One region of the Citrobacter sp. CRE-46 genome, then DNA from elsewhere that is predicted to be linked to it. Evidence: predicted binding sites of a transcription regulator. Region 1 holds the regulator's gene; each other region holds the start of a gene.
What was found. The regulator PurR, encoded in region 1, represses purine synthesis genes. The targets are predictions, from matches to a motif close to CANGCAAACGTTTGCNTG.

Region 2: a site for PurR is predicted at 5,976-5,993, ahead of glyA (serine hydroxymethyltransferase). Genes of this name have one in related genera too.
Region 3: a site for PurR is predicted at 8,744-8,761, ahead of carA (glutamine-hydrolyzing carbamoyl-phosphate synthase small subunit). Genes of this name have one in related genera too.

Annotation. Positions count from the first base shown of each region.
Region 1 is NZ_CM184341.1:2,862,294-2,873,170, reverse strand. Features, by position in the region: gene mdtK (MdtK family multidrug efflux MATE transporter) at 1-859, opposite strand, end outside; gene AC534G_RS13970 (riboflavin synthase) at 1,077-1,718, shown strand; gene cfa (cyclopropane fatty acyl phospholipid synthase) at 1,766-2,914, opposite strand; gene punC (purine nucleoside transporter PunC) at 3,205-4,410, opposite strand; gene punR (DNA-binding transcriptional activator PunR) at 4,524-5,456, shown strand; gene purR (HTH-type transcriptional repressor PurR) at 5,453-6,478, opposite strand; gene cydH (cytochrome bd-I accessory subunit CydH) at 6,776-6,865, shown strand; gene AC534G_RS13940 (MFS transporter) at 7,041-8,210, shown strand; gene sodB (superoxide dismutase [Fe]) at 8,250-8,831, opposite strand; gene AC534G_RS13930 (C40 family peptidase) at 8,959-9,789, opposite strand; gene grxD (monothiol glutaredoxin 4) at 10,124-10,471, shown strand; gene rnt (ribonuclease T) at 10,524-10,877, opposite strand, start outside.
Region 2 is NZ_CM184341.1:1,364,715-1,375,591, forward strand. Features, by position in the region: gene qseE (two component system sensor histidine kinase QseE/GlrK) at 562-1,992, shown strand; gene qseG (two-component system QseEF-associated lipoprotein QseG) at 2,015-2,758, shown strand; gene glrR (two-component system response regulator GlrR) at 2,758-4,092, shown strand; gene glnB (nitrogen regulatory protein P-II) at 4,153-4,491, shown strand; gene hmpA (NO-inducible flavohemoprotein) at 4,593-5,783, opposite strand; gene glyA (serine hydroxymethyltransferase) at 6,110-7,363, shown strand; gene hcaD (phenylpropionate dioxygenase ferredoxin reductase subunit) at 7,442-8,644, opposite strand; gene hcaB (3-phenylpropionate-dihydrodiol/cinnamic acid-dihydrodiol dehydrogenase) at 8,654-9,466, opposite strand; gene hcaC (3-phenylpropionate/cinnamic acid dioxygenase ferredoxin subunit) at 9,463-9,783, opposite strand; gene hcaF (3-phenylpropionate/cinnamic acid dioxygenase subunit beta) at 9,783-10,301, opposite strand; gene hcaE (3-phenylpropionate/cinnamic acid dioxygenase subunit alpha) at 10,298-10,877, opposite strand, start outside.
Region 3 is NZ_CM184341.1:4,347,386-4,358,262, forward strand. Features, by position in the region: gene caiB (L-carnitine CoA-transferase) at 1-274, shown strand, start outside; gene caiC (crotonobetaine/carnitine-CoA ligase) at 337-1,890, shown strand; gene caiD (crotonobetainyl-CoA hydratase) at 1,944-2,729, shown strand; gene caiE (carnitine operon protein CaiE) at 2,790-3,386, shown strand; gene caiF (carnitine metabolism transcriptional regulator CaiF) at 3,463-3,858, opposite strand; gene carB (carbamoyl-phosphate synthase large subunit) at 4,133-7,357, opposite strand; gene carA (glutamine-hydrolyzing carbamoyl-phosphate synthase small subunit) at 7,376-8,524, opposite strand; gene dapB (4-hydroxy-tetrahydrodipicolinate reductase) at 8,980-9,801, opposite strand; gene AC534G_RS21205 (alanyl-tRNA editing protein) at 10,070-10,702, opposite strand; gene AC534G_RS21210 (LysR family transcriptional regulator) at 10,795-10,877, shown strand, end outside.

The DNA of each region.
Region 1 (10,877 bases):
AAACGAACATTAACGAACTAAAGTTCAGCGCGATTTGGTGCCCGGCCACATCGACGATCCCCAGCGGGGAAACCAGTAGCGCAACCACAGCAAACAACGTCACTTCAAAAAATAACGCCAGCGCGATGGGTAAACCCAGCTGTACCAGACGCTTCATCACTGCAGTGTCTGGCTTCTGGAACCCTCGCTCATTACGGATGTCACGCATTGAACGCGCGTGTTTGACGTAAGACAGCATGGCGGCAAACATCACCCAGTAAACCGCCGCCGTGGCCACGCCACAGCCTACGCCGCCAAGTTCCGGCATCCCTAAATGACCATAGATGAAAACATAGTTAACCGGGATGTTCACCAGCAGGCCGATAAACCCCATCACCATCGCCGGTTTAGTCTTGGCCAGGCCTTCGCATTGGTTACGGGCTACCTGGAAAAACAAATATCCCGGCGCGCCCCACAGCAATGCGCGCAGATAACCGACGGCTTTATCGGCCAGCGCCGGGTCGATGTTATGCATGGAGCGGATGATATAACCCGCATTCCACAGCACGACCATAATCAAAACGGAGACGCTACCAGCCAGCCAGAACCCCTGGCGTATCTGATGGGCGATACGATCGCGGCGGCCGGAGCCATTGAGTTGGGCGATTACCGGCGTCAACGCCAGCAGGAGTCCGTGGCCAAACAGAATAGCCGGCAGCCAGATCGACGTACCAATGGCGACGGCCGCCATATCCGTCGCGCTGTATCCGCCCGCCATGACGGTATCGACGAACCCCATTGCGGTTTGAGCGATTTGCGCAAGAATCACCGGTATTGCCAGAGCTAATAACTGACGCGCTTCACTTACATACTTTTGCACGTGTACACCACTATATTGTTGTTATTTGAGAGACTAAAAAAGCCGCCTTATATGGCAGCAAGGAGAAAAAGCTGGGGAAATTTCAGTCTATTGTAGCGAGGAATACGTAATTCTCCAGTGAAAAAACAGGCAGCGGTGGCGCACTGCTGGCAACCTGAATTTCCACCTGCTATTGTGCTGGGCAGAGATGTCTTAATTGAGTTCAGGAGTGAGAAGTATGTTTACGGGTATTGTGCAGGGCACCGCAAAATTGGTGTCCATTGATGAAAAACCAAATTTTCGTACGCATGTCGTGGAGTTGCCTGAATATATGCTTGATGCGCTGGAGACCGGCGCATCGGTTGCCCACAATGGCTGTTGTCTGACGGTAACCGAAATCAACGGTAATCACATAAGCTTCGATCTGATGAAAGAGACGCTGCGTATCACCAACCTGGGCGACCTTAAGGTCGGGGATATGGTTAACGTTGAGCGTGCGGCAAAATTCAGCGATGAGATTGGCGGGCATTTAATGTCGGGCCATATTATGACCACCGCCGAGGTGTCGAAAATTCTGACTTCGGAAAATAACCGGCAGGTATGGTTTAAAGTTCAGGACCCATCGCTGATGAAATATATCCTGTATAAGGGGTTTATCGGCATTGACGGCATCAGCCTGACGGTCGGCGAAGTCACGCCAACGCGCTTTTGCGTGCATTTGATCCCGGAAACGCTGGAGCGTACGACGCTGGGTAAGAAAAAGCTGGGCGCGCGGGTTAATATCGAAATCGATCCGCAAACGCAAGCGGTTGTTGATACCGTTGAACGTGTGCTGGCTGCGCGTGAAAGCGCCATCAGTAACATAGCGGGCGAGGCCTGAGTCCGGCCTGAAACAAAATGCCCCCGTGAGTACGGGGGCGGCAGCCATTAGCGGGGGACGCGCAGACCGTGTTCGACACCGCGGGAGAAAACCACCTGCCAAAGCTGGATATCGCGAGCACGAAACGCACCGGCGCAGGCGTTCAGGTAATAGCTAAACATCCGTTTAAAACGCTCGGTATAGTTATCGGCGATTTCAGGCCAGGAACGCATGAAGCGTTCGTGCCATGCCATCAGCGTGGTATCGTAATCCGCGCCAAAATTATGCCAGTCTTCCATCACAAAATGCGGCTCGCTGGCGTTGGCAATCTGGCGAACTGACGGTAAACAGCCGTTCGGGAAGATGTATTTATTGATCCACGGATCAACATTATTGTCGGTTTTATTCGAACCGATGCTGTGCAGTAAAAACAGACCGTCCGGCTTTAAATTGCGATCGACAACGTCGAAATAGGTGTTGTAGTTTTTCGGGCCGACATGCTCAAACATGCCGACGGAGACAATGCGATCAAATTTGTCGTTCAGGTCGCGGTAATCTTGCAGCAAAATGGTGACATCCAGTCCCGCGCAACGCGCTTGCGCCATTTTCTGCTGCTCTGCCGAGATGGTCACACCTACCACGCTCACACCGTATTGCGATGCCATAAAATGGGACAAGCCACCCCAGCCGCAACCAATATCGAGCACACGCATTCCCGGCTTTAACTGCAATTTTTCGGCAATCATTTTTAACTTCGCCTGTTGGGCAGATTCCAGGGTATCGGCATCTTTCCAGTAGGCGCAGGAATACTGCATGTAAGGATCAAGCATGCGGCTAAAGAGGTCGTTGCCCAGATCGTAATGTTCTTTGCCGACAACCCAGGCGCGCTTTTTGGTCTGTAAATTAAACAGTCGTGCCGTGGCGATACGTAAGGTATCTTTGAAGTGGCGGGGGAGTTGATTTTCAAGCCCGGCGCGCAATACCTTAGTGAAAAATATGTCCAGCCGATCGCACTCCCACCAGCCATCCATATAGCTCTCACCCAAACCTAACGATCCTTCCTGCAGTACGCGTTTGAAAAAATCGGGGTTCTTGACACGAATATCCGCCGCAGCCGAACCATTAATGGTAATGCCTGCACGGCTCAATAATTCATTGGTGATGCGGTACCAGTTATCATCCGGTACGCTGACGTCTTCTATACACGATGAACTCATAGCTTCTCCATCACTGGTCGGTGATCAGAACCTTAAAACAGCGTAGACGCTTTTTTGGGCTTTGTGAGAAATCTCACGGAATTAATCCGCGAATCTTTAATCCGACGTAGAACAGAGGAAGGGAGGAACCCTTACCGAAAAGGCCATCCGTGGAAAAACAGGAACGTTCTTGTCCCCGTTAATACCTAAAAATTATCGTTTTTGTAACAACTGGAAATCAGTATAAGCCTGATTTTTTGACGATTCAATAGAAAACTGTTAGCGGGCTAACTATGTGCCCGCGACATTTATTAGTGAGACTCACCGTGGGCAATTTGCGCCCGGTCATCTGTTTGACGGGTGTTATCGGTCTGCGATTGCATTTTGTAACCGATGGCTGCCAGCAGCACTGTTGTCAGCATCACGCTGGTGGTGGTGAGCAGCGGGGTGGCGATCAGCCACGACACCATAAGACTTGCCAGGAAGCATAAACCCAGTTGCAGCGTATTTTGCAATGCGGCTGCGCGTCCTGTGGCCTGTGGGAAAGGACGTAACGCCTGAGCGACAACGATAGGATAGATTGCGCCGTTGGCAATCGCCATTACGCAGAATGGGATCAGAATTTCAGCCAGCGCAACATGATGAATAAAGCCGGTAGCCCAGGTGGCAACAACGCTGATGGAATAAAGAATCAGTAACCATGGCAGCATCTGACGACCTTGCCATTTTTGCAGCGCCGCACGGCAACCGTAACCACCAATTAAGAAGGCGATAGTTTGCGGAACATAGCTCAGGCCAATCACTGCCGGGCTGTAGCCCATTTCGCTAAGGATAAACGGTGAACCCGTCAGCCATGCGAAAAAGCTTGCGGAGCAGGCGGCATAAATCAGTACGTTTCCACGATAAGCTTTCGAGCGCAACAGTGTGGCGAAAGTCAGTTTATCCTGGCTGTCGTCGCGTGCTTTAACCGTCGGTTTTAAACGCAGGGCCGGAAGCATCAGAATCAGGGTAATAGCAAACAGGGTGGCGAAAATGGCCTGCCAGGAGAAATGGACCAGAATCCAGCTGCCCAATAACGGCGCGAGAGCCGGTGATAACCCGACCAGCGGCATAATGGTGGCAAAGATGCGGTTTACTTTTTGTGAAGGGTAATAGTCTGTAACCAGCGCCTGCCAGATAACCGACGCGGCACAGACGCCAACGGCCTGAATAAAGCGTAGCGCCAGCAAGCCAGTGGCGTTTTCAACCCACAGCATACCCAGACTACCCAGCGCAAAAATAGATAAACCCAACAGTAAAATCGGTTTACGGCCATAGCGGTCCGAGAGCGGTCCCCACAGTAGTTGTGCGACGGCGAAACCCGCTAAAAATAAACTTAGGCTGGCGCTGACGGCAGATGCAGGTGTTTGCAGATCGGACTGAATCGCGGCAAAGGCGGGCAGATACATATCCGTCGCCAGAAAGCCGAGCACGCTAAGGCCCGCCAACCAGACTAAAAAACCTTTCCCAGGTTGCATCATCATTTCTCTTTTTTTAGCAATAGAACAATGCCGCTGAGTGTAGTGAGTGTAATTCACGCTGTGAAACGCTAATATTTGCTTACTGATTTCAAATTTTTTGTAGGCAGAATATGTGGTCGGAATATTCACTTGAAGTGGTTGATGCGGTTGCACGCAACGGCAGTTTCAGTTCAGCCGCGCAGGAGTTACACCGCGTACCTTCGGCGGTAAGCTACACCGTGCGCCAACTGGAGGAGTGGCTGGCTGTACCGCTTTTTGAGCGACGCCATCGCGATGTGGAATTAACGCCTGCCGGCGCGTGGTTTTTAAAAGAAGGGCGCTCTGTTATCAAAAAAATGCAGATCACTCGTCAGCAATGTCAACAAATCGCCAACGGCTGGCGAGGACAACTGGCAATCGCGGTAGATAACATTGTCCGTCCCGAACGTACCCGGCAGATGATTGTGGATTTCTATCGCCACTTTGATGATGTGGAACTGCTGGTTTTTCAGGAAGTCTTTAATGGTGTCTGGGATGCGCTTTCCGATGGGCGTGTAGAGCTGGCTATTGGCGCCACACAGGCCATTCCGGTAGGGGGTCGCTATACCTTCCGCGACATGGGCATGCTGAGCTGGAGCTGCGTGGTGGCCAGCCATCATCCGCTGGCGTCAATGTCGGGGCCGCTAAGCGATGATACGTTGCGCAACTGGCCGTCACTGGTGCGAGAAGATACCTCGCGTACATTGCCGAAGCGTATAACCTGGTTACTGGACAACCAAAAGCGCGTTGTGGTGCCTGACTGGGAATCTTCCGCAACCTGTTTATCTGCGGGATTGTGTGTAGGCATGGTACCAACACATTTTGCCAAGCCGTGGATTGATAGCGGTAAATGGGTGTCGCTGCAGTTGGAGAATCCCTTTCCTGATGCCGCGTGTTGTCTGACATGGCAACAGAACGATACCTCGCCAGCACTGAGCTGGTTGCTGGACTATTTAGGTGATAGCGAAACGCTGAATAAAGAATGGTTGCGGGAGCCAGATGAGGCCCCCGCACAACAGGCTTAACGACGATAATCGCGGAATGGACCGTCAGCAACGGAGCGGCGCTCTACCAGACGCGGATGAACCTCGATAGACTGCGACTCTTCGCGTTTATTCACGATGCGGTCTAACAGCATATTAAAGGCCGTTTCACCCAGTGAATCCTTAGGCTGGTGAATGGTGGTCAGCGCTGGCGTGAAGAAGCGGGCGTTGCGCACGTTATCATAACCGATGAGCGAGACATCCTGCGGTACGCGCAGTCCCATCTCATCAGCGGCGCACAGCGCGCCCATCGCCATGATATCGCCACCGCAGAAGACGGCGGTCGGACGATGCGACTGTGAAAGAATTTGCTGCATGGCGCGATAACCGGATTCAGGTTCAAAATCGCCCTGTACAATCCAGTTTTCGGGAACCTTAATCAGCGCTTCTTCCATCGCTTTCATAAAGCCAGCCAGACGACCGGCCCCGGTATTCCGCTCCATCGGGCCCGGGATTGCGCCAATCTCGCGATGGCCGCGTTCTATCAGATACCGACCCGCCATGTAACCGCCCTCGAAAGCGTTATCAATGACCGTATCGGTAAAATCAGCCTTAGCTTCGCCCCAGTCCATAACAACCATCGGAATATGGCGATACTCTTCGAGCATCGAAAGCAGAGGTTCCGGATACTCAGAACACATCACTAACAGACCATCAACGCGCTTTTGCGCCATCATCGACAGATAGGCCTGCTGCTTTTCAAGACTGTTCCATGCGTTGCCCAGAATCAGGGTATAGCCTTTCTGGAAACAGTTTTTCTCAACGGCTTCGATAATTTCGGCGAAATAGGCCGCTTCGCTGCTGGTCGCCAGCAAGCCGATAGACTTGGTGTGATTCACCTTCAGGCTGCGCGCAACTGCGCTTGGAGAATAGTGCAGCTCTTTGATCGCAGCCCAAACCGCATTACGCGTTTCTTCCGCGACAAAGCGCGTCTTGTTAATTACGTGTGATACGGTTGTAGTGGAAACGTTTGCTCGCTTCGCTACATCTTTAATTGTTGCCATTACATCTCACTCCAGACCATATCCTAAGCTCCTGAGAATACTCCAGGTAAACGTTTGCCTTCACACACCCTTAACGCAACGTAGGGGTTGCGGCACGCCGGGAAAACGACACGGAACGTCAGGAAGGGGTCAATGGCCGGTACGCTAATCAAGTAAGCGTGGAATTTTGTCTGATCTTAACGAAAAGGGGAAGAGTTAAAAGCAGTTATCAATATAAATCGTGAGAGATTTTTGCTTTCAAGTGTGTAAAAATGCGCAATATCACTTTTTGTGTGGGAATAAAAAGGAGAAAACTTGATGAGCACCGATCTGAAATTTTCGTTAGTGACTACCATTATTGTTCTGGGTTTGATCGTCGCGGGTGGCCTGACCGCAGCACTGCATTGATTTCCCCGAGGGAGTTAGCTCTCCCTCATCCTTTCCGCATCTATTCCCCCTCTATTGTTTGCGAATAAGCAAAAGTCTTTTGCAATTTTGTTAACTTTATTAATTTTGCGATCAATGTCATGCTTTTGACTCTTATTTTATGTCGCGCCACGGCTCGACGTTACGGAGTCGATATATGAAAATCAATTATCCCTTACTGGCGCTGGCGATTGGCGCGTTTGGCATTGGCACCACCGAATTTTCGCCAATGGGATTATTGCCCGTGATTGCCAAAGGGGTGGATGTCTCGATTCCCGCGGCCGGGATGCTGATTAGCGCGTATGCGGTTGGCGTGATGGTGGGAGCTCCGCTGATGACACTGCTGCTGTCCCATCGCGCGCGACGTAATGCGCTGATATTCCTGATGGCTATTTTCACGCTGGGCAACGTGCTTTCCGCTATCTCGCCGGATTACACCACGCTGATGCTGTCACGTATTTTGACCAGTCTTAATCACGGAGCCTTTTTTGGTCTCGGCTCTGTTGTCGCCGCAAGCGTGGTACCTAAACATAAGCAAGCCAGCGCCGTGGCAACCATGTTTATGGGGTTAACGATTGCCAATATTGGCGGTGTTCCCGCGGCGACGTGGCTTGGTGAGACAATCGGCTGGCGGATGTCGTTTATGGCGACGGCGGGTCTGGGCGTCATCGCTATGGTCAGCCTGTTCTTCTCATTACCGAAAGGTGGGTCAGGAGCGCGCCCCGATGTCCGCAGCGAACTGGCGGTACTTATGCGCCCACAGGTGCTGTCGGCTCTGCTGACCACTGTGCTGGGCGCAGGCGCGATGTTCACGCTTTATACTTACATTTCGCCGGTGCTGCACAGCATTACCCATGCCACACCGGCATTTGTGACCGGAATGCTGGTATTAATTGGCGTCGGATTCTCGATCGGAAACTATCTTGGTGGCAAACTGGCGGATCGTTCTGTCAACGGTACGCTTAAAGGCTTTTTGCTGTTGTTGATGGTTATTATGCTGGCCATTCCCTTCCTCGCGCGTAATGAGCTGGGGGCGGCGGTCAGTATGGTCGTCTGGGGCGCGGCGACGTTTGCGGTGGTTCCGCCGTTGCAGATGCGGGTGATGCGCGTTGCCAGCGAAGCGCCAGGGTTATCATCGTCAGTCAACATTGGCGCGTTTAACCTGGGAAATGCGTTAGGTGCGGCAGCCGGTGGGGCGGTGATTTCCGGTGGTCTGGGCTACAGTTTTGTACCCGTGATGGGAGCGATTGTGGCAGGGCTTGCGTTACTGCTGGTCTTTATCTCGGCAAGAAGGCAATCTGAAGAAGTCTGCACTGCCTCCAGCTAAGGCTAAAACGCAGAAGGGAGTCCCTTCTGCGTTATCATTTTATGCTGCGAAGTTCTTCGCAACAAATTCCCAGTTCACCAGCGCCCAGAAGTGCTCCAGGTAGCCAGGACGGGCATTGCGATAATCGATGTAGTAGGCGTGTTCCCATACGTCAACGGTCATCAGCGGCGTCGCGTCGGTCGTCAGCGGAGTACCTGCGTTGGAAGTAGAAACGATAGCCAGTTTGCCATCCGTTCCTTTAACCAGCCAGGTCCAGCCAGAACCGAAGTTTTTGATAGCGGCATCGGTGAATTGCGCTTTGAAATCCGCAAAGCTGCCAAAGGAGGCGGCAATTGCATCGGCCAGTTTACCGGTCGGCTCGCCACCTGCGTTCGGCGCCAGGCAGTTCCAGTAGAACGTGTGGTTCCATACCTGTGCAGCATTATTGAATACACCGCCTTCAGAGCTACGAACGATCTCTTCCAGTGATTTACCTTCAAACGCCGTGCCTTTGATCAGGTTGTTCAGGTTGGTCACGTAGGTTTGATGGTGTTTGCCATAGTGGTATTCCAGCGTTTCGGCAGAAATGTGCGGTGCCAGAGCATCTTTGGCATACGGTAATGCAGGTAATTCAAACGACATTGCTTCTCTCCTTATTATTTATATTGAGTACACACAATAGCCTCATTGTGAGTAAGGATAGGGTAGCAAATTGAAAGGTTATGCAAAAGAAGAACTTACCCTACAGCATGTTCTGTAGGGTAAGTTTTTAGCGAATTGTTTTCGGTGTCATTACCCGGCGAGCGCCCACATAGTGGCGCTGCCAGTAATCTTCGCTCAGAGAAGTGATTTGAATTTCCTGACCGCTGCGCGGTGACTGAATAAATTTACCGTTACCCACGTAAACACCGACGTGATCGGCTGTGCCGCGACCTTGCGTGCGGAAAAAGACCAGGTCACCGTTTTTCAGCTCGCCACGTTCAATCGGTGCGGCGTCACGCAGGTGGTACATTTCATTCGCCGTACGCGGAATGCGGAATTTAACCAGATCTTTATAGGCGTAATAGACCAGGCCGCTGCAATCAAAGCCGGTTCTTGGCGAAGAGCCGCCCCAACGGTAAGGTTTGCCGATTTGGTTCATCAGGGTGGACATAGCGGTTTTCGTCGCTTTCTGCACTTTGACTTTATGCGCCTCAGCAAGCGTTGTCGGTGCGGCGGTTTTCACTTTCACACAGCGCGGCTTATGACCTTTGCGCGGCGTACATTTTTCAGTCCAGGTAACGGCAGCGATCTGTGCTGCGGCATTTTTACTGCGACGGTTTACCGTTTTAGTCGATTTTGCCGGAGTGGCTGTGCGTTTTTTAGAAGAGGAGGCTGTTTTGCTACTGGTTTTGCTGGTGGTTTTTGTCGCCGATTTCTTGTTGGTCCTGGCTGTTTTTTGGCTGGTTGTTGCGCTTTTCTTTTTATCTACCGTTTTGACGGTGTGGGAACTGGTAGGTGTCGTCCTGGCCTGCTTGGAAGCATGCGCCATAGGCGTAAAAGGCAGTGTAGTAAAAAGTAAAGCACAGAGCGTGATCGAGATTCGGTTTATCCGCGCCACTGAGCAGTCCTCTGTTAAGGCAGGTCTATCATACCTGCGTGTGATTTTCAAAACCTGATGATTCTAATCTATCGAAACGGGGAAAGTTAATAGCTTTTTTTGTTTAACGCGGCGTTTCGTTACCGACCGCAAAAAAAAACAGCAAATCAAAGTGTAGCCGGTGAATAAATAATCAAAACCATACACTTCGAGCGGGTAAGTAAGATTAAGAATGCAACTTTTAACGGCAGGCGATAAAATAATAACGCGTAATGAAAATGTTATTTTCCGTTGCCTGCCTGACCCGCTACAATGTCAGACTACTGCCGTAAAAGAAGTTTAAGGAAGCAAGATAATGAGCACCACTATCGAAAAAATCCAGCGCCAGATCGCTGAAAACCCAATTCTCCTGTACATGAAGGGTTCCCCTAAACTGCCAAGCTGCGGTTTCTCCGCTCAGGCCGTACAGGCGCTGTCCGCCTGTGGTGAACGCTTTGCTTATGTTGATATTCTGCAGAACCCGGATATTCGCGCCGAGCTGCCGAAATACGCAAACTGGCCGACCTTCCCGCAGCTGTGGGTTGATGGCGAGCTGGTTGGCGGTTGTGACATTCTCATTGAAATGTACCAGCGCGGTGAGTTGCAGCAGTTGATTAAAGAAACAGCGGCGAAATACAAAACCGAAGAGCCGGACGCTGAGTAATATCAGCTGAAATAAAAAAGCGACCTGTGAGGGTCGCTTTTTTATCGGTCCGTTATGCGTCTTCCGGCACGGGGAGAGGCCAGCCGCCGAGGCGTTTCCAGCGGTTAACGATTTCGCAAAACAGCACGGCCGTACGTTCGGTGTCATACAGCGCCGAGTGCGCCTGAGTGCCATCAAATTCCATTCCTGCCGCCAGGCATGCTTTTGATAACACAGTTTGCCCCAGCGACAGACCGCTTAATGCCGCAGTATCAAAGGTAACGAACGGGTGAAACGGGTTACGTTTCAGTGAGGCGCGTTCTGCAGCGGCCATCATAAAACTGTGGTCGAATGTGGCGTTATGCGCCACCATAATTGCCCGATTGCAGCCGCTGTCTTTAATGCCTTTACGTACCATTTTAAAGAT
Region 2 (10,877 bases), 1.5 Mb from region 1:
TTTTTTTTGCCTGTCTCTTTGTAGGCCGGATAAGGTGTTTACGCCGCCATCCGGCAATAAACTCAGTGCTTATGCCGCAAAATTAAAGTGTCGGGAAATCCCGACATGGGCGGGGTGACGATGTCGTCAAAAAGAGACATTTAATTATATGATTTATAATGGTTTTGTTTTTAAGTGCTACAGATGTTGCTGATTGGCGACAGAAAGTGCAAAAAACCGGCAGAACCATTTTTTGCATGAACAACGATATTCTTCATATCTATCATTGTGTTAACAAAGTGTTTTGAATATTGGCACAGATGCTGCATAATATTAACCAGTGGCTCATTCACCTTCTTATGTCAGCCCCTTCGGGAAGCGCTACATAAACTTCGAATGACGCACAACAAGGTGCCTGCCGTCCAACATCTGATATTAGCATGGCTCATATCAACCTCCGGGCGAAACGTCGAGTTAGGCACCGCCTTATTCCACAACAAAGCCGGGTTAATCCCGGCTTTGTTGTATCTGGCGTTCCCCTCAGTTAGCATCAAGCTATTCCTGTCCATTGAGAGTAACGCCTTGAAGCGCTGGTCAGTTTTCCCCCGATCTTTACGTCAATTGGTTATGTTGGCCTTCTTGCTGATTCTGCTGCCGTTGTTAGTTCTGGCCTGGCAGGCGTGGCAAAGCCTGAATGCCTTGAGCGCGCAGGCGGCGCTGACCAACCGCACCACGCTGATTGACGCCAGACGCAGTGAGGCGATGACCAACGCCGCGCTGGAGATGGAGCGTAGCTACCGGCAGTATTGTGTGCTTGATGACTCAACGTTGGCAAAGGTCTACCAGAGTCAGCGTAAGCGCTATAGCGACATGCTGGATGCGCATGCGGGCGTGTTGCCGGATACCAAGCTTTATCAGGCGTTACGTCAGGATCTCAACGACCTCGCGCAATTACAGTGCAATAACAGCGGTCCAGATAGCGTAGCGGCAGCCCGGCTGGAAGCGTTCGCGAATGCCAATACCGAGATGGTACAGGCGACGCGCACCGTGGTCTTTTCTCGTGGCCAGCAGCTACAGCAGGAAATTGCCGAACGTGGGCAGTTCTTCGGCTGGCAGGCGCTGGTGCTGTTTCTCGTCAGCCTGGCGATGGTACTGCTGTTCACTCGTATGATTATCGGCCCGGTGAAGGGCATAGAAAGGATGATCAATCGGCTGGGGGAAGGGCGCTCGCTGGGCGACAGCGTATTATTTACCGGGCCGCGTGAGCTGAGGTCTGTCGGTCAGCGCATTATCTGGTTGAGCGAACGTCTTTCCTGGCTTGAGTCGCAACGGCATCAGTTTTTACGTCATCTTTCCCATGAGCTGAAAACGCCGCTGGCGAGCATGCGCGAAGGGACGGAGTTGCTGGCCGATCAGGTCGTTGGACCGCTTACGCCGGAGCAAAAAGAGGTGGTCGGTATTCTGGATGACAGCAGCCGTAACCTGCAAAAGCTGATTGAGCAGCTTCTTGATTACAACCGCAAACTGGCGGATGACGAGGTTGAGCTTGAGAGTGTGGACATTGCGCCGCTGGTTGAAAGCGTTGTTTCTGCACATAGCCTGCCTGCTCGCGGCAAAATGATACATACTGAGGTAGCGCTTGAGGCGAACACCTGCCTGGCGGAACCGATGCTGTTGATGAGCGTGCTGGACAATCTTTATTCCAATGCGGTGCACTATGGCGCTGAATCCGGTAACATTTGGATTCGCAGCAGTTTGCATGGCTCAACGGTATACATCGATATAACGAATACAGGCACACCGATTCCAGAAGCAGAACAGACCATGATCTTCGAGCCTTTTTTCCAGGGTAGCCATCAGCGAAAAGGGGCGGTAAAAGGAAGCGGGTTGGGGCTGAGCATTGCCAGAGATTGCATCCGCCGTATGCGAGGCAAACTGTATCTGGTTGATGACCATGCGCAAAGCGTTTGTTTTCGCATAGAATTGCCCCTATCTGCTGCAAAAAATCACTAAAATAAACCTAAGTCTGGTGAGTATGCCACACGTTGTTTTCCGAATGCTTAAACGACATTTTTTCCGTCGAGTCTTGCTTATGAGCCTGCCGTGTCTGGCGCTGGCCGGGTGCGTGCCGAACGCGGTGAATCATGTTACTGGCGACCCCTCTCAGGAGAAAATTCCGCCTTACCAACTGGCGGACTATCTTGCAACCGAGTGTACGGATATCTGGTCCCTGACGAGCCAGCCTACAGAGACAAACCCACTGTACTGGCTGCGGGCAATGGATTGCGCCAATCGCCTGATGCCGGTACAGGCGCGCAGTGAAGCCAGTATGATGATGCCAGATACCTGGCAGGGGGCTTTCAGACGCGGGATTCTGCTTGATAACGCTAACATTACGCCACCTGAAAGGCGGGAGGCTGTTACGCGCCTCGAGGCATTAAGTCCGCAAATTCCGCCGCAAGTCAGACCTCTGTATCAGGTCTGGCTCAGCAGCCAAACGCTACAACTGCAGCTTGCCGAAGAGCGTATGCGCTACAGTAAACTCCAGCAAACATCGGACAGCGATCTGGACACGCTGCGTCAACAGCAGCAGCATTTGCAGTCCCAGCTCGATCTCACAACCCGTAAGCTGGAGAATCTGACTGATATAGAACGTCAGCTTTCCACGCGCAAACCTGCCGGCAGCTACAATCCTGACGCGCCGCACGGGAATGATAAACTCACCACGCCTGATAACGAGGATGGCACTGCGCCATCTGCCGATGAGGTCACACCATGATAAGCCGTAAGCCCGCACATCTGCTGCTGGTGGATGACGATCCGGGCCTGTTGAAATTGCTCGGTATGCGACTGACCAGCGAAGGTTACAGCGTCGTAACCGCCGAAAGTGGGCAGGAAGGGTTACGGGTGCTGAACCGCGAAAAAGTGGATCTGGTTATCAGCGATCTGCGTATGGATGAAATGGACGGCATGCAGCTGTTTACTGAAATCCAGAAAGTACAACCTGGAATGCCGGTTATCATCCTTACTGCTCACGGTTCCATCCCTGATGCCGTTGCCGCGACGCAGCAAGGGGTATTCAGTTTTCTCACCAAGCCGGTTGATAAAGACGCGTTATACCACGCGATTGATGGCGCATTGGAACAGTCTGCGCCAGCCACTGATGACAGCTGGCGTGAGTCTATCGTCACCCGCAGCCCGCTGATGCTGCGTCTGTTAGAACAGGCGCGGATGGTAGCGCAATCGGATGTGAGCGTATTGATTAACGGTCAAAGCGGAACCGGGAAAGAGGTGTTTGCCCAGGCGATTCATAACGCCAGCCCGCGCAGCCACAAGCCATTCATTGCTATTAACTGCGGCGCGTTACCGGAACAGTTGCTGGAATCCGAACTGTTTGGTCATGCGCGCGGCGCCTTTACCGGTGCGGTAAGCAATCGCGAGGGCCTGTTTCAGGCGGCGGAAGGCGGGACGCTGTTCCTTGATGAGATTGGCGATATGCCCGCGCCGTTACAAGTCAAATTGCTGCGCGTTTTACAGGAACGCAAGGTCAGGCCGCTGGGCAGTAACCGCGATATAGACATTGATGTGCGCATTATATCGGCTACCCACCGCGACCTGCCTAAAGCGATGGCGCGGGGCGAGTTCCGTGAAGATTTGTACTATCGCCTCAACGTGGTTAGTCTGAAGATCCCAGCGCTTGCCGAGCGTACGGAAGATATTCCGCTGCTGGCAAACCACCTGCTGCGACAGTCTGCTGAACGGCACAAACCCTTCGTGCGCGCCTTCTCGACCGATGCCATGAAGCGTTTGATGACCGCCAGTTGGCCGGGCAACGTACGTCAGTTGGTCAACGTGATTGAGCAGTGCGTGGCCTTGACCTCTTCGCCGGTTATCAGCGATGCGCTGGTGGAGCAGGCCCTGGAAGGGGAGAACACCGCGCTGCCGACTTTTGTTGAAGCGCGCAATCAGTTTGAACTTAACTACCTGCGCAAACTATTGCAAATCACAAAAGGCAATGTGACCCATGCGGCGCGAATGGCGGGGCGCAATCGCACCGAGTTCTACAAGTTGCTTTCTCGCCATGAGCTGGAGGCAAACGATTTCAAAGAATAAATCTGCGGATTATGTTAGTTTTATTCGATCAAAAGACAGGCGACCTTTTCAAGGAATAGCATGAAAAAGATTGATGCGATTATTAAACCTTTCAAGCTGGACGACGTCCGTGAAGCGCTGGCTGAAGTCGGCATTACCGGTATGACTGTGACAGAAGTGAAAGGATTTGGCCGTCAGAAAGGCCATACCGAGTTATACCGTGGTGCGGAATACATGGTGGATTTTCTGCCGAAGGTAAAAATTGAAATTGTCGTTCCCGACGACATCGTCGATACCTGCGTTGACACCATTATTCGTACCGCGCAGACCGGTAAAATCGGTGACGGTAAGATTTTTGTTTTCGACGTGGCACGCGTTATTCGTATTCGTACCGGTGAAGAAGACGACGCGGCAATCTAAGCCGCGCCGTTAATTTGTAGGCCTGATAAGCGTAGTGCATCAGGCAGAGTGATTGCCGGATGTCGGCGTAAACGCCTTATCCGGCCTACTCGCGTAATACATTACAATACTTTATGCGGGCCGAAGCATTCGTAATGAATGTTCTCGTTTTTCACGCCCAGACCGACCAGTTGCTTCGCGGCGAACTGCATAAAGCCGACCGGGCCGCACAGATAAAACTGCATCGCCGGATCGCTGATTGCCCCTTCCAGTTTGTTCAGATCCATCAGACCAATGCTATCAAACGCACCTTTCGCGCGATCGGCTTCGTTTGGCTCACGATACCAGGTATGCTCGCTAAAGCGTGGCAGCGTTTTGCCGAGTTCTTTTACTTCATCGGCGAAAGCATGTACATCGCCATTTTCCGCCGCGTGGAACCAGTTAACCTGCGCCGTATGATGAGCTTTCGCCAGCGTATCCAGCATCGCCAGCATCGGCGTTTGGCCCACGCCTGCGGAAATCAGCGACACCGGCGTATCGGTCGCAACGTCCATAAAGAAATCCCCCGCTGGCGCGGCCAGGTGAACTACATCACCGACATTGGCGTGGTTATGCAGCCAGGTTGAAACCTGACCACCGTCCTCGCGCTTCACGGCAATACGGTAGCCTTTGCCATCTGGCTTACGGGTCAGCGAATACTGACGGATTTCCTGATGCGGGAAACCTTCCGGCTTCAGCCAGACGCCCAGGTATTGACCCGGATGGTATTCCGCCACTGCGCCGCCATCGACGGGTTCAAACTCAAAGCTGGTAATCGCGCGGCTTTGCGGCGTTTTCGCCACGATACGGAAAGGACGCGTACCTTCCCAACCGCCGGTTTTGCTGGCGTTTTCGCTGTAGATTTGCGCTTCACGGTTAATAAACACGCCCGCCAGCACGCCGTATGCTTTGCCCCACGCATCCAGCACTTCCTGGCCCGGGCTGAACATTTCGTCCAGCGTGGCCAGCAGGTGACTTCCTACGATGTTGTACTGCTCTGGTTTTATCTGGAAGCTGGTATGTTTCTGGGCGATTTTCTCAACGGCTGGCAACAGCGCTGGCAGGTTGTCGATGTTGCTGGCATACGCGGCAATGGCGTTAAACAGCGCTTCACGTTGGTCGCCATTGCGCTGGTTACTCATGTTGAAAATTTCTTTCAGCTCTGGGTTATGCGTAAACATGCGATCGTAGAAATGGGCGGTCAGCTTTGGACCTGTTTCAACCAGCAGGGGAATGGTGGCTTTCACTGTAGCGATGGTTTGTGCGTCAAGCATACGGTCTTCCTTTATCTAAAACTTTAATGATGTATGTCAAATGCATCTTATAAAAAATACCCCTGCATTGTAAATGGTTCTTTGTAACTTTGCGTTGTAAAGGTTACATCGTGAAAAATCTGCATCACAAACCTGAAAAGAAATCCGTTGAAATTCAGCAGACCTTTGTTCTCCAAAGCCTTGTGTGCCGTGAAGGTAATCGTTTGCGTAAAATCCTTTGTCAAGACCTGTTATCGAAGAATGATTCGGTTATACTGTTGGCCGAAGTCCTGGAAGACTGCCTTTTCAGGCCAAAATTTACTTGTTAGCTGAGTCAGGAGATGCGGATGTTAAAGCGTGAAATGAACATTGCCGATTATGATGCCGAACTGTGGCAGGCTATGGAGCAGGAAAAAGTACGTCAGGAAGAGCACATCGAACTGATCGCCTCCGAAAACTATACCAGCCCGCGTGTAATGCAGGCGCAGGGTTCTCAGCTGACCAACAAATACGCTGAAGGTTATCCGGGCAAGCGCTACTACGGCGGTTGCGAGTACGTTGATATCGTTGAGCAACTGGCTATCGATCGCGCTAAAGAGCTGTTTGGCGCTGACTACGCTAACGTACAGCCGCACTCTGGCTCTCAGGCTAACTTCGCTGTCTATACCGCGCTGCTGCAGCCGGGCGATACCGTGCTGGGTATGAACCTGGCGCAGGGCGGCCACCTGACTCACGGCTCCCCGGTTAACTTCTCCGGCAAACTCTACAACATCATTCCTTACGGCATTGATGAGTCCGGTAAAATTGACTACGAAGACATGGCTAAGCAGGCCAAAGAGCACAAACCGAAAATGATTATCGGTGGCTTCTCTGCCTACTCCGGCGTGGTTGACTGGGCAAAAATGCGTGAAATCGCTGACAGCATCGGCGCATACCTGTTCGTCGACATGGCGCACGTTGCCGGTCTGATTGCCGCCGGCGTTTACCCGAACCCGGTTCCGCACGCTCACGTTGTGACCACCACCACCCACAAAACGCTGGCGGGTCCGCGCGGCGGCCTGATCCTGGCAAAAGGCGGTGATGAAGAGCTGTACAAAAAACTGAACTCCGCCGTGTTCCCAAGCGCGCAGGGCGGCCCGCTGATGCACGTGATCGCGGCGAAAGCCGTGGCGCTGAAAGAAGCGATGGAGCCAGAGTTCAAAGTTTACCAGCAGCAGGTTGCGAAAAACGCCAAAGCGATGGTGGAAGTGTTCCTGAACCGCGGCTACAAAGTGGTTTCCGGTGGGACTGAAAACCACCTGTTCCTGCTGGATCTGGTTGATAAAAACCTGACCGGTAAAGAAGCCGACGCTGCACTGGGTCGTGCTAACATCACCGTCAACAAAAACAGCGTACCGAACGATCCGAAGAGCCCGTTTGTGACTTCCGGTATCCGTATCGGTTCTCCGGCTGTCACTCGCCGTGGCTTTAAAGAAGCGGAAGTGAAAGAGCTGGCTGGCTGGATGTGTGATGTTCTGGACAATATCAATGATGAAGCGGTAATTGAGCGCATCAAAGGTAAAGTGCTGGATATCTGCGCACGCTTCCCGGTTTACGCGTAAGTCATATTGATTGCTGGACCTTATCCGGCCTACAGGTGAGTTACCTGTAGGCCGGATAAACGAAGAGACATCCGCCAGTTATAGTGACTTAAGCAAGATTGTTTCATCGACTAAAGCCGCCACTGGCGGCTTTTTCTTAGCCTGAATCCATTTCCGCAATAAGCGCATTTCCCGACCCTGGTTCAACGTCACTGCGCCGACAACGACGTCATTCTGCAAACTAAACCATATTGCTTTCTGCGCATCAGGATCGCCACGTACGAGCCAACTTTCTCCTTGCATTTCGCCAACAAACTGCAGGTTATCGCTGTATTGATCGGTCCAGAACCAGCCCGGCGTGGCTTCCGGCAGGGGTAAACCGAGCATCGCGGCGGCGGCGACCTGCGCCTGGCAGTTGGCATTTTCCCAGCTTTCGATGCGCTTTAACGAACCGTCCGACTGGCGAGTGAGCGCCACATCACCGGCGGCGAAAATGACCGGGTCGGAGGTGGCGCAGGCGCTATCGACAATAATACCATTGGCCGTTTCCAGCCCCGCGTCGCGGGCCAGCGTATCGTTGGCCACGATACCGATACCATAAACCACGGCATCAGCCTGTAGCGTTTCGCCATTTTGCAGCGTGAGCGTGAGAAATTCTCCCGCTTCAGCGTGCTCAATGGCGCTATTGAGCAGCATTCTCACCCCGGCCTGCTGATGGCGGGCTAACAGATAGTCGCGCACCGGCGCAGGCGCATTGCGGCCCATCACCGTTGATGCCAGTTCGACTACCGTCACCCGGCAGCCGCGCTGGGTGGCGCTGGCCGCCAGCTCCAGGCCAATGGTACCCGCGCCGACAATCACGATCGATTTTCCTGGCTGTAGCGCAGCCCGGAGACGCTCGGCATCTCCCGCATGACGTAGGGTAAAACAGCGCTCGCCCAGCGCATCCAGCAGCGGTAGCGGTCTGGCGGCGGCCCCAGTAGCCAGCAGCAGCTGAGTCCAGCGGTAGGTTTGCCCATCGGCGAGCGTTAACGTACGTGAGGCGCGATCAATCTCGCGTAGCGTAACGCCCAGATGCAACTGCACGTTGTGTTCCTGCCACCAGCTGGCGGGCAGAACCGGCTGAAGCTGCGGGTTATCGTCCAGCAGCATCGCTTTTGACAGCGGCGGGCGCTCGTAGGCCAGGTGAGCCTCGTCAGAAAAGAGGTGTAACGGTCCGCTAAACCCCTGCTGACGTAGCGCGGCGGCGGCCATCGCTCCCGCCTGGCCGCCGCCGATGATGGCAATAATCTGTTCGTTCATGATGACTCCTTACAGATCCAGACCAGCCGCGACGTGCCGGATCCCACGGATCCCCAGACCGGCGTCGGCATTGATCATCACGCCGCTCAGCGTGCGGTTGTTGCGCCGTGACGCCAGCATCACGTACGGGCCGGTAAAATCTGCCGGTTCTGGGAAGAACTGCAGCGGCAGAATGGCGGCAATTTTCTCCGGCGTCAGCGACTGCATAATCGAGGTATCGTTCTGACCGAGCGCCTGCGGGCCGCGCAGATCGGTCGCCATGCCGCACGGGCCGACACCGTTCACCCGCACTTTGGGGGCGAGTTCGTAGGCCAGTTGGCGAATCAACCCGGTGGCCGCGTGCTTGCTGGCGGTATACAGGGGCCCGCCGCCGCCGGGATACCACGCGGCGTTAGACAGGGTAAAGATGATGCTGCCTTCGCTGGCGATTAATGCCTGGGCGCAGGCTTTGGCACCCAGCAGATAGCCCAGCACGTTAACGTTAAACAGCTCGTGGAAGCCGCTTTCCAGCGCCTCGGCGGGCGTATTGACCAGCGAAGCGTTGTGATCCCAGATACCCGCGTTGCCGATAAAACAGTCCAGCTTGCCGAAGGTGGTGAGGATCCGATCCACCATGCGCTGGTAGTCGGCATAGCAGGTCACGTTGCCTTCCACCGCCAGTACGTGTTCACCAAAGCGCTGGCGCAGGCTGGCAATCTTCGCTGCGGACAGCTCGAGCGTGGCGACTTTCGCACCTTCTTCAATAAAGCGTTCTACCAGCGCCAGCCCCAGCCCGGAGCCGCCGCCAGTAATAAACACAACGTTATCGCGTAAATCGCTCATCTGGCCTCCTCGGGTAAATCAATAAACACCTCGCCGCCTTCCACATGCACCGCATAGGTGGTGAGCGGATCGGTGGCGGGCAGGCACAGCGCTTTGCCGGTTTTCAGGCAGAAGCTGGCGGCGTGCAGCGGGCACTCCACCGTGGCGTCGTCTTCCAGATAGCCCTCCGACATCGAGGCGTTACCGTGGCTACAGCGATCGTTAATGGCATAAAACTCACCGCCAACGTGAAACAGCGCGATGACGGGAGAGGTTTCCAGCCGGAGGGCTTCCCCCTCCGGTAGCTCCGTGGCGGAGCAGGCAAATATGCGGCTCATCAAAACAGTACACTCAGGTTGTGGGAGGTGATCACCGCCTGATCGAGCACGATCTCACGCCCCAGTAAGCGCCATTCGTCGCCCGGCAGACGACGGACTTTATCCATGCGCGTGCCGACGTAGAACGTCTCGTCACGCTCTTTTTGTGCGCGGTACAGCAGATAGTTCAGGCGCACGGCGAACACGTCCGGCTGGTCGGTTTCGCTAACCTGCAGGTTGCTGATCATGTGGCGGGTGCGGGAAGGCGGCTCTTCGGCCCACGCCATGCCGGTTTCCAGCCGCGCGATACGGCGTTCAAGCTGGTCTTTATTGTCGTTGAAAATCCAGGTGGTCGGCGGCTGTACGCCTTTGCGGCGGTCGCGGGTTTGAGCATTGACCGTGGTGCGCATGGTGTAACGAATGTCGTCATCCAGCTGCGCCAGCCAGTCGCGGAACTGCCAGTCGTCCAGCAAACGCGCTTCTTCATACAGAAACTGGCTGATGCGGTGATGCAGCTCAGGGGAGACTAACGCGCTCATTTCATCACCTCCTGCTGGTATGCGGCGGTTTTTTCCTGCACTTCCTGCCAGCTTTCGCTGCTTAATAAATCGGCCCAACGCTGATACATGCCGCGGGCAGCGGTTTCCGAGAAAATGTAGTTAGTGATCCCCGGAATGCCGTCTTCACGACGTTTTTCCTGGCCGAGACCCATCTCCAGGCACAGGTTAGTGTTGCGTGCCCGGTGGCCTTTCAGCAGTTTTTGAATTTCACACCAGTTTTCCGAGTCGTCCTGCTCAAGGAACCCTGCCGGGCCGAAGGCGCGGGTGGCGCTGTTTTCAAAAGCGGCTTTGACGTCATCAGAGGCGGCTTTATCGGCGATGCAGAACGCCCATACTTCGACTTTGTCCGGCCCGCGCGGATGCCAGACGCGCAGCGTGGCGGTACCGTTCAGCCAGGAGAGCGTGGGGAAAATATTGTTGTGACCGGCGAGGCGCAGCGCACGAACCTTACCCAGACGCCGCTCCGCCTCTTCATAGGTCTCGCGATAGTAGCTGGAGACTTCGCCGTCGACCCAGACGTTGGCGTCCGGTTTCTCGGTAAAGAAGAAGCCGCTG
Region 3 (10,877 bases), 1.5 Mb from region 1:
GAATATCGCCTGTGCGAAGGTGCTAACCATTCCGGAACTGGAAGGCAATCCGCAGTACGTTGCCCGCGAATCCATTACTCAGTGGCAAACAATGGACGGCCGCACCTGCAAAGGACCGAACATCATGCCGAAATTTAAAAACAACCCGGGGAAAATCTGGCGTGGCATGCCATCACACGGCATGGATACCGCCGCCATTCTGAAAAACATTGGTTATAGCGAAGCAGACATAAATGAGCTGGTCGGCAAAGGCCTGGCCAGGGTTGAGGAATAAACGCGACGCGCTAACCCGCTCGTGGGTTAGCGCTCACGCCTGATTTCAGTGGATAAAGCAATATGGATATCGTTGGCGGACAAAACTTACGTCAGATGTGGGACGACCTGGCCGGGGTGTACGGAAATAAAACGGCGTTAATTTTCGAATCCTGTGAAGGAATCGTTCGGCAATTTAGCTATGCCTCGCTCAATGAAGAGATTAACCGCACGGCGAACCTTTTTCATTCCTTAGGGATCCGCAAGGGCGATAGGGTCGCACTGCATCTGGATAACTGTCCGGAATTCATCTTTTGCTGGTTTGGACTGGCAAAAATCGGCGCCATTATGGTGCCGATTAATGCTCGCTTACTGGGCGAAGAAAGTGCCTGGATCCTGCAAAACAGCCAGGTGAGCCTGCTGGTTACCAGCGCCCAGTTTTATCCTATGTACCGTGAAATACGCCAGGAAAATAGCACTCCGCTTAATCATATCTGTCTGATTGGCGAGCAGCTTCCGGCTGACGATGGCGTGAGCCACTTTACCCAACTGCAGGCTCGTCAGTCGACCACCCTGTGCTATACGCCTGCGTTATCCACTGACGATACGGCGGAAATTCTGTTTACCTCCGGTACCACCTCGCGTCCAAAAGGGGTGGTGATTACCCATTATAACCTGCGCTTTGCGGGCTATTACTCTGCCTGGCAAATCGCCCTGCGCGATGATGACGTATACATGACGGTGATGCCCGCTTTTCATATCGACTGTCAGTGTACCGCCGCAATGCCGGCCTTTTCCGCCGGCAGCACCTTTGTGCTCCTGGAGAAGTACAGCGCCCGGGCATTCTGGGATCAGGTACGTAAATATCAGGCGACGGTGACCGAGTGCATCCCGATGATGATCCGCACGCTGATGGTCCAGCCCGCCGCGCCAACGGACAGGCAGCATCATCTGCGCGAAGTGATGTTCTATCTCAATCTATCCGCGCAGGAAAAAGACGCCTTTATCGAACGCTTTGGCGTCAGGCTGCTGACCTCTTATGGTATGACTGAAACCATTGTCGGAATTATTGGCGACCGTCCCGGAGACAAACGACGCTGGCCTTCCATTGGTCGCGTGGGATTTAGCTATGAAGCTGAAATTCGCGACGATCAAAATCGTCCGCTGCCCGCCGGAGAAATTGGCGAAATCTGTATTAAAGGCGTCCCCGGCAAGACCATCTTCAAAGAGTATTACATGCAGCCGGAAGCAACCGCCAGGGCGCTGGAACCAGAGGGCTGGTTACATACCGGTGATTCGGGTTACCAGGATGAGGATGGCTATTTCTATTTTGTCGACAGACGCTGCAACATGATTAAACGCGGCGGGGAAAATGTCTCCTGCGTCGAGCTGGAAAATATTATTTCTGCACATCCGAAAATTCAGGACATTGTGGTTGTTGGTATTAAAGACGCGATCCGTGATGAAGCCATTAAAGCGTTTATTGTCCTTAATGAAGGCGAAACATTAAGCGAAGCCGAGTTTTTCAGCTTCTGCGAAAACAATATGGCGAAATTCAAGGTTCCCTCTTTTATGGAGATCAGAACCGACCTGCCGCGCAACTGCTCAGGAAAAATAATCAAAAAAAATCTGAAATAAACCTTCCGGCAGGAATCCCTCCCGCCGGGAAACTATTTATCTGGAGATGAACCATGAGTGAATCATTACATCTGACCCGTAATGGCCCGATCCTGGAAATTACCCTCGACCGACCTAAAGCCAATGCCATTGACGCCAAAACCAGCTTTGCAATGGGCCAGGCTTTTCTTAATTTCCGTGACGATCCGGAATTACGCGTAGCAATCATTACTGGCGGCGGGGAGAAATTCTTTTCTGCTGGCTGGGACTTAAAAGCGGCAGCGGAAGGTGAAGCGCCGGATGCCGATTTTGGTCCCGGCGGCTTTGCCGGTTTAACCGAAATATTTGATCTGGATAAGCCGGTCATCGCCGCGGTAAACGGCTATGCGTTTGGCGGCGGTTTTGAGCTGGCGCTGGCAGCGGACTTTATTGTCTGCGCGGAAAACGCCAGCTTCGCGCTACCGGAAGCCAAGCTCGGCATCGTGCCTGACAGCGGCGGCGTTTTGCGCCTGCCTAAGCTGTTGCCACCGGCTATCGTCAACGAAATGGTGATGACCGGTAGACGAATGAGCGCCGAAGAAGCGCTGCGTTGGGGGATCGTGAACCGCGTTGTTAGCCAGAGCGAACTGATGGATAGCGCGCGCGAACTGGCGCAACAACTGGTTAATAGCGCCCCGCTGGCAATCGCGGCGCTGAAAGAGATTTATCGTGCGACCAGCGAAATGCCGGTAGAAGAAGGCTACCGCTACATCCGCAGCGGCGTACTGAAGCATTATCCGTCGGTACTGCATTCGGAAGATGCGCTCGAAGGACCGCAGGCATTTGCCGAAAAACGCGATCCGGTGTGGAAAGGTCGTTAATGTGACTATGCCGGATAAGGTGTTTACGCCGTCGTCCGGCAAAAAAACCGAGGTACAACCATGAGCTATTACGCCTTTGAAGGACTGATCCCGGTGGTACACCCGGACGCGTTTGTCCATCCCAGCGCCGTGCTGATTGGCGATGTCATCGTGGGTGCTGGTGTTTATATTGGCCCACTCGCGTCATTGCGTGGGGATTATGGGCGCCTGATCCTTAAGGCAGGATCTAATCTGCAGGATGGCTGCATTATGCATGGCTACTGCGATACCGATACCATCGTGCATGAGAACGCTCATATCGGCCACGGCGCTATTTTGCATGGCTGCGTGGTGGGCCGGGACGCCCTGGTCGGTATGAACAGCGTGATTATGGACGGCGCAGTGATTGGCGAAGAGAGCATCGTCGCCGCCATGAGTTTCGTCAAAGCCGGATTTCAGGGTGAGGCAAGGCAACTGCTGGTGGGTTCACCTGCACGAGTACTACGCCAGGTCACAGACCAGGAGCTGCACTGGAAACGCCTCAACACCAAAGAATATCAGGATCTTGCGGTCCGCTGTCGAACGGGGCTATCTGAAACGAAGCCGTTAACCCAGGTCGAAAAAAACCGGCCGCGCCTGAAAGGCACGACGGACGTGAAGCCAAAATCAGCCCAATAATTGATGCCGGATGCGCTGACGCTTATCCGGCCTACGCGTCAATCCCCGTTAACGCTGCCATCAGGCAAACTAACCATTAGCGACGCATACTTTTTGACAGCATCATCTGCCATTTCTGCTCACGGTTGAGCTCTGTTGGGGGAACGGCAGACAGTCGCGGCGCTTTCGCCACACTCACTTTTCTTTCCTGCAAATTATGATTCAATCGGCGATAGAGATGAGAATCAATACTCACGACTTTCACCAGACGCTGGCACTGACAGCCTCGTCCTGCAATCTGGTTAGGGATCATCTTCACTTCACAAACAATTTCCCCAACTTCTGACAGAATATAGGAGAGCGTATTAATTGCTTTGCAGTGTTCAATATCAAATTGACGGGAAATCTCCTTGGCAGTGATCCATCGGTCCTCTGCCATCATCCAGTCAGCAATTAACAAATAAAGCGGTCTTTCAACATATTTTTCACACATAAGCACACCATTTCACAAATTAAAAATCTGGCTACGGCCTGTCCAAATTAATAAAAACTAAGCCATATTAAAATTGTGGATATAAAGATAGTATGCGACTTGAATGTTGATTAGTGTGAGCAATATCGTGCTTATTACATTGAAAATGTGGTTAAGGAAACGGACATCTCCAGGAATGACCTGATAGGGTAAAAAAAACGGCTCCTTCTCAGGAACCGTTTCAAATTTATATTGCAGATCCGATTAACGCAAATATCACCGAACCTTCTGTTTATTATTTATTGATCTGCGCGTGCATTTCCTGCACCGAGGTCACCTTCTCGGTGGCATCCGCATTCAGCGCCATGGCCGTTGCGAAACCGCCGTTCAGGGTAGTGTCGTAATGCACTTTGTACTGCAAGGCGCTGCGGCGAATCAGCTTGGAGTCTTCAATCGCCTGACGACCTGCGGTGGTGTTGATAATGTAGGTGTATTCGCCATTCTTGATACGGTCCTGAATGTGCGGACGACCTTCATGCACCTTATTCACCAGACGCGGGTTGATACCGGCTTCACCCAGCACAATCGCGGTACCGTGAGTCGCATCCAGCTCGAAGCCCTGTTTTAGCAGCTTAGCGGCCAGGTCCACCACGCGCTCTTTGTCGCCTTCGCGAACCGAGAGCAGCGCACGGCCCTGTTTCTTCATCGTGGAGTTACTGCCCAGCTGTGCCTTGGCGAACGCTTCCGCGAAGGTACGGCCCACGCCCATCACTTCCCCGGTAGAGCGCATTTCTGGCCCTAACAGCGGGTCAACGCCCGGGAATTTGTTGAACGGCAGCACCACTTCTTTCACCGAGTAGTACGGCGGGATAATTTCTTTGGTCACGCCCTGCTCGGTCAGCGATTTGCCGGCCATCACGCGCGCCGCCACTTTCGCCAGCGGTACGCCGGTGGCTTTGGAGACGAACGGTACGGTACGCGCCGCACGCGGGTTGACTTCAATCAGGTAGACTTCGTTGTCTTTCACCGCAAACTGCACGTTCATCAGGCCGCGCACCTGCAGTTCGAAGGCCAGCTTCTGCACCTGCTGGCGCATCACATCCTGAATTTCCTTGCTCAGCGTGTAGGCAGGCAGAGAACAGGCGGAGTCGCCGGAGTGTACGCCCGCCTGCTCGATGTGCTCCATGATGCCGCCAATCAGCACCATTTCGCCGTCGCAGATGGCGTCAACGTCCACTTCGATGGCATCGTCGAGGAAGCGGTCCAGCAGCACCGGCGCGTCGTTGGAGACGCTAACCGCGGTCTGGAAGTAGCGACGCAAGTCGGCTTCGTCGTAGACGATTTCCATCGCGCGGCCGCCCAGTACGTAGGACGGGCGCACCACCAGCGGGTAGCCAATTTCTTTCGCCTTCTCAACCGCTTGTTCAATGGCGGTCACGGTGGCGTTGGCTGGCTGTTTCAGCTTCAGACGGTCAACCGCGTGCTGGAAGCGTTCACGGTCTTCCGCGCGGTCGATGGCGTCCGGGCTGGTGCCGATAACCGGTACGCCTGCGGCTTCCAGTTCACGCGCCAGTTTCAGCGGGGTCTGGCCGCCGTACTGCACGATGACGCCTTTCGGCTTCTCGATGCGCACGATTTCCAGTACGTCCTCCAGCGTTACCGGCTCGAAGTACAGACGGTCGGAGGTGTCGTAGTCGGTAGAGACAGTTTCCGGGTTACAGTTGACCATGATGGTCTCGTAACCGTCTTCGCGCAGCGCCAGCGAGGCATGGACGCAGCAGTAGTCAAATTCGATACCCTGGCCGATACGGTTCGGACCGCCGCCGAGGACCATGATTTTGTCGCGGTCGACGGATGGGTTAGATTCGCACTCTTCTTCATAGGTAGAGTACATGTAGGCGGTATCGGTGGCGAATTCCGCCGCGCAGGTATCCACGCGCTTGTAGACCGGGTGCAGGTTGTACTGGTCGCGCAGCTTGCGGATTTCCGCTTCGCGCACACCCGCCAGTTTTGCCAGACGCGCATCGGCGAAGCCTTTGCGCTTCAGGTGACGCAGGAAGTCAGCGTCGAGGCCGTTGATGCCCACTTCCGCCACTTTTTCTTCCAGACGTACCAGCTCTTCAATCTGTACCAGGAACCAGCGGTCGATGTTGGTCAGGTTGAACACGCCGTCGACGGAGAGGCCCGCGCGGAAGGCATCGGCGATATACCAGATGCGCTCGGCGCCCGCGTCTTTCAGCTCGCGACGGATTTTGGTCAGCGCTTCCGGGTCGTCGAGGCTCACTTTCGGGTCGAAACCGGTGGCGCCCACTTCCAGGCCGCGCAGCGCTTTCTGCAGAGATTCCTGCTGCGTGCGGCCAATCGCCATCACTTCGCCGACGGATTTCATCTGCGTAGTCAGACGGTCATTCGCACCGGCGAATTTCTCGAAGTTGAAGCGAGGAATCTTGGTGACAACGTAGTCGATAGACGGCTCGAAGGAGGCCGGAGTACGGCCACCGGTGATGTCGTTCATCAGTTCGTCGAGGGTGTAACCCACCGCCAGTTTGGCCGCCACTTTGGCAATCGGGAAGCCGGTGGCTTTGGAAGCCAGCGCCGAAGAGCGGGAGACGCGCGGGTTCATTTCGATAACGATCAGACGACCATCTTTCGGGTTCACCGAGAACTGAACGTTGGAACCGCCGGTTTCTACGCCGATTTCACGCAGTACCGCCATCGAGGCGTTACGCATGATTTGGTATTCTTTGTCGGTCAGGGTCTGCGCCGGAGCAACAGTGATCGAGTCACCGGTGTGAATACCCATCGCATCGAAGTTTTCGATAGAGCAGACGATGATGCAGTTGTCGTTTTTATCACGCACCACTTCCATCTCGTACTCTTTCCAGCCGATCAGCGATTCATCAATCAGCAGCTCGTTGGTTGGCGAGAGGTCCAGGCCGCGTTCGCAGATTTCTTCAAACTCTTCACGGTTGTAGGCGATACCGCCGCCGGTGCCGCCCATGGTGAAAGATGGACGGATGATGCACGGGAAGCCCACGTCAGCGGCAACCGCCAGCGCTTCTTCCATGGTGTGCGCGATACCGGAACGCGCGGTGTCGAGGCCGATTTTCTTCATCGCCACGTCGAAACGACGGCGGTCTTCTGCTTTATCAATCGCATCAGCGGTCGCACCAATCATGGTCACGCCGAACTCTTCCAGCACGCCCTGACGCTCCAGCTCCAGCGCGCAGTTCAGCGCGGTCTGGCCGCCCATGGTTGGCAGAACCGCATCCGGACGCTCTTTTTCGATGATTTTGCGTACCACTTCCCAGTTGATCGGCTCGATGTAGGTCGCATCGGCCATTTCCGGGTCGGTCATAATGGTTGCCGGGTTAGAGTTCACCAGAATAACGCGGTAACCCTCTTCGCGCAGCGCTTTACACGCCTGGGCGCCGGAGTAGTCAAACTCACACGCCTGACCGATAACAATCGGGCCCGCGCCCAGAATCAGGATACTTTTTATGTCTGTACGTTTTGGCATGGCTTTTATTACTCCTGATTATTTCGCGGACTGACGGTATTGTTCAATAAGCTCGATAAAGTGGTCGAACAGCGGCGCCGCATCATGCGGGCCTGGGCTCGCCTCCGGGTGGCCCTGGAAGCTGAACGCCGGTTTATCGGTACGGTGAATCCCTTGCAGGGTACCGTCGAACAGGGACTTGTGGGTCACGCGCAGGTTGGCTGGCAGCGAAGCTTCATCCACCGCAAAGCCGTGGTTCTGCGCGGTAATCATCACCACATTCTTATCCATGTCTTTCACCGGGTGGTTACCACCGTGGTGACCAAACTTCATCTTGATGGTCTTCGCACCGCTCGCCAGCGCCAACAGTTGATGGCCGAGGCAGATGCCAAATACCGGAATATCGGTCTGGAGGAATTTCTCAATGGCTTCGATGGCGTAGTCGCACGGGGCCGGGTCACCTGGGCCGTTAGACAGGAAGATACCGTCCGGATTCATCTTCAGAACATCTTCCGCGGAGGTTTTCGCCGGTACCACCGTCAGGCGGCAGCCGCGATCCACCAGCATACGCAGAATGTTGCGCTTGGCGCCAAAATCGTAGGCCACCACGTGGAACGGCAGCTCTTCTGCAGACTTCGCTTCCGGCAGGTCACCCGAAAGCGTCCAGCTACCCTGAGTCCAGCTGTAGGATTCAGCGGTGGTCACTTCTTTTGCCAGATCCATCCCATTTAAGCCCGGGAACGCTTTGGCTTTTTCTAAGGCCAGCGCAGCATCCAGATTATCGCCTGCAATGATGCAGCCGTTCTGAGCGCCCTTCTCGCGCAGCAGTCGCGTCAGCTTACGGGTATCGATATCGGCAATCGCCACAATATTATGGCGCTTGAGGTAAGAAGAGAGGTCTTCGGTGTTGCGGTAGTTGCTGGCAATCAGCGGCAGGTCGCGGATGACCAGGCCTTGCGCATGTACCTGAGAAGATTCTGCATCGGCTTCATTGGTGCCGACATTACCGATATGAGGATAAGTAAGAGTGACGATTTGGCGGGAATAGGAAGGATCAGTGAGGATTTCTTGATAACCGGTCATTGAAGTATTGAAAACGACTTCCCCAACCGCCGAACCTGTTGCCCCTATGGCCCGACCGTGAAACTGGGTTCCGTCTTCCAGAACCAATAGCGCTGACTTAATCAAAACACCCTCCAGAGAATATTCACTCACTTTATTTGCATATTAATTCATTAACACCTCATGAATCAATGCAAATTTGCTTACCTATGGATTTCTGGCAAACGGCGGCATTCTAGAGATAGCCCACGTAAAAGTCTACCCAAAAGGGCAATTTTTATTATTATTTTACGCCACTGGGATAAATCACTCGATTTAACAGGCAAAAAGATCAGCTAACTCAGGGTGGAAAACGCTTGCGGTAGATAAAGAGTGTAAAAACGGGAGCAGCGAGAGAAAAAAGTGGACCACTTGGTCAAAATTTACATTCATATAACAGAATGAAGCATAAAAACATATATAAACATCGACTTAGATAAAAAACAAAACCAAAATCCAAAAAATTAAAGGGCAATAAAATATTGCCCCATGTAATCAAATAATTACGATTACCATAACCACATCACGAAGGGTAATAAAATCTATAAACTGCGTAAATCAAGTACATCTTTCATATCAAAAAGACCATTTGACTTAGATTTCAGCCAAACCGCCGATCGCACTGCGCCATTGGCAAAAGTCATGCGGCTGGACGCTTTATGGGTGATTTCAATACGCTCGCCAATATCGGCAAACATCGCGGTATGTTCGCCGACAATGTCACCGGCGCGTACGGTCGCAAAACCAATAGTGCCCGGCACACGCTCGCCGGTATAACCTTCGCGCGAGTAGACAGCGCAGTCTTTCAGATCTTTATCCAACGCCCCGGCGATCGCCTCACCCATCGCCAGCGCGGTCCCCGATGGGGCATCCACTTTGTGGCGGTGATGCGCTTCGATAATCTCAATATCGGTATAGTCCCCCATCACTTTTGCTGCTTTCTCAAGCAGTTTCAGCATGACGTTAACGCCGACGCTAAAATTCGCAGCGAAGACGATAGCAATCTCCTGCGCGGCATCGCGAATAGCCTGTTTACCGGCATCATCGAATCCGGTGGTACCAATCACCATTCCCTTACCGTGCTGGTGGCAAAACGCCAGATGCGTCAGCGTACCTTCCGGTCGCGTGAAATCGATGAAAACATCGAAATCATCTTTCACCGCCTCAAGGCTGCTTTGTACGGTAACGCCCGTTTTCCCGGCTCCCGCTAACTCTCCGGCATCGCTTCCCAGTAAGGAAGAGCCTTCGCGCTCCAGCGCCGCGCCAAGCTGTACGCCATCCATGCCAAGTGTGGCCTGAATCAACTGACGCCCCATGCGTCCTCCGGCTCCCGCGATGGCAACGCGGATTTGTGCATCATGCATAGCTATTCTCTTTTGTTAATTTTGCGTAAATCGTTTTCAGAGTAACCAGCACGCCCGGAGGCCGCTAGCTGAAAACACCCATAATTAGAATTTAATGATAAACAGAGGGGAATATCAGTAAAAGACATGATTCATCCCGCAGGATGAATCATTGCTGGAGCACTGGAAAGAAGTCAAACTTACTCAGTATGGCGCAAAGTGATGGGAAAACGATGGAAAACCGAGCAGAAACCAGCCAATCTGCGTAGATATTTTCGCGAGTGCGGTTTTATGGCACGAGCGTGTAGGTGACGATCATCTGCCCTTTTTTCATCTTCACCTGAGTAATCGTCACCTGCCCAATGTCGGATAAACGCGCAACATGCGTACCGCCGCAAGGGTAAGCGGGCAGCTCACCGAACCCGACTTCGCGCAAACCGCCGTCGGATGTCACCCGGCGAGGAAGATCCTCCGCCTGCCAGGCGTTGATTTTCGCCAGCAGTGAGGCGCCGTCCGGCAGCGTACTGCTGCCTTTTGCGGAAAACGTAATCCGCCCTTCGCCAGGCCAGTGGTGCGCTTTTACCGGTTGCCATCCGTACTCTGTACCCGCCAGCCCGATAAGGTGCCCCGCAGAGTGCAGCCGCGCATGCAGCTGACGCTGTGTCGCATCAACTCTCAGGCTGATTACGCCAGGCGCAATCGGTGTCGCCACGATATGTAGCACATCGTCATCACTCACGATCACCGTCTCGACGGGGATCTCATCAATCCAGCCAGCATCCGCGGGTTGCCCACCGCCCTGTGGGTGAAATAGCGTGCCGTCCAGCACCACCGCATAGCCTCCTTCCGCTCGCGCTGTACAGCTCATCACCGTGGCCTGGCCTTCGGTGTTATCACAGGTGTAATAAAGACGTTCGGTCATGATTGCTCTCCTCTTGATAGGAAGAGTATATTCACTTTACTGACGGCGATAATCCTGCGCCGGTTCAATGCATCTTTGCCTGGTATGCACAAATGAACCCTAACCTTCTTCCTGACCTTGCCACCTTTGTGTTGATTATCGACCAGGGGAGCTTCTCTGCCGCCGCCAAAGTCTC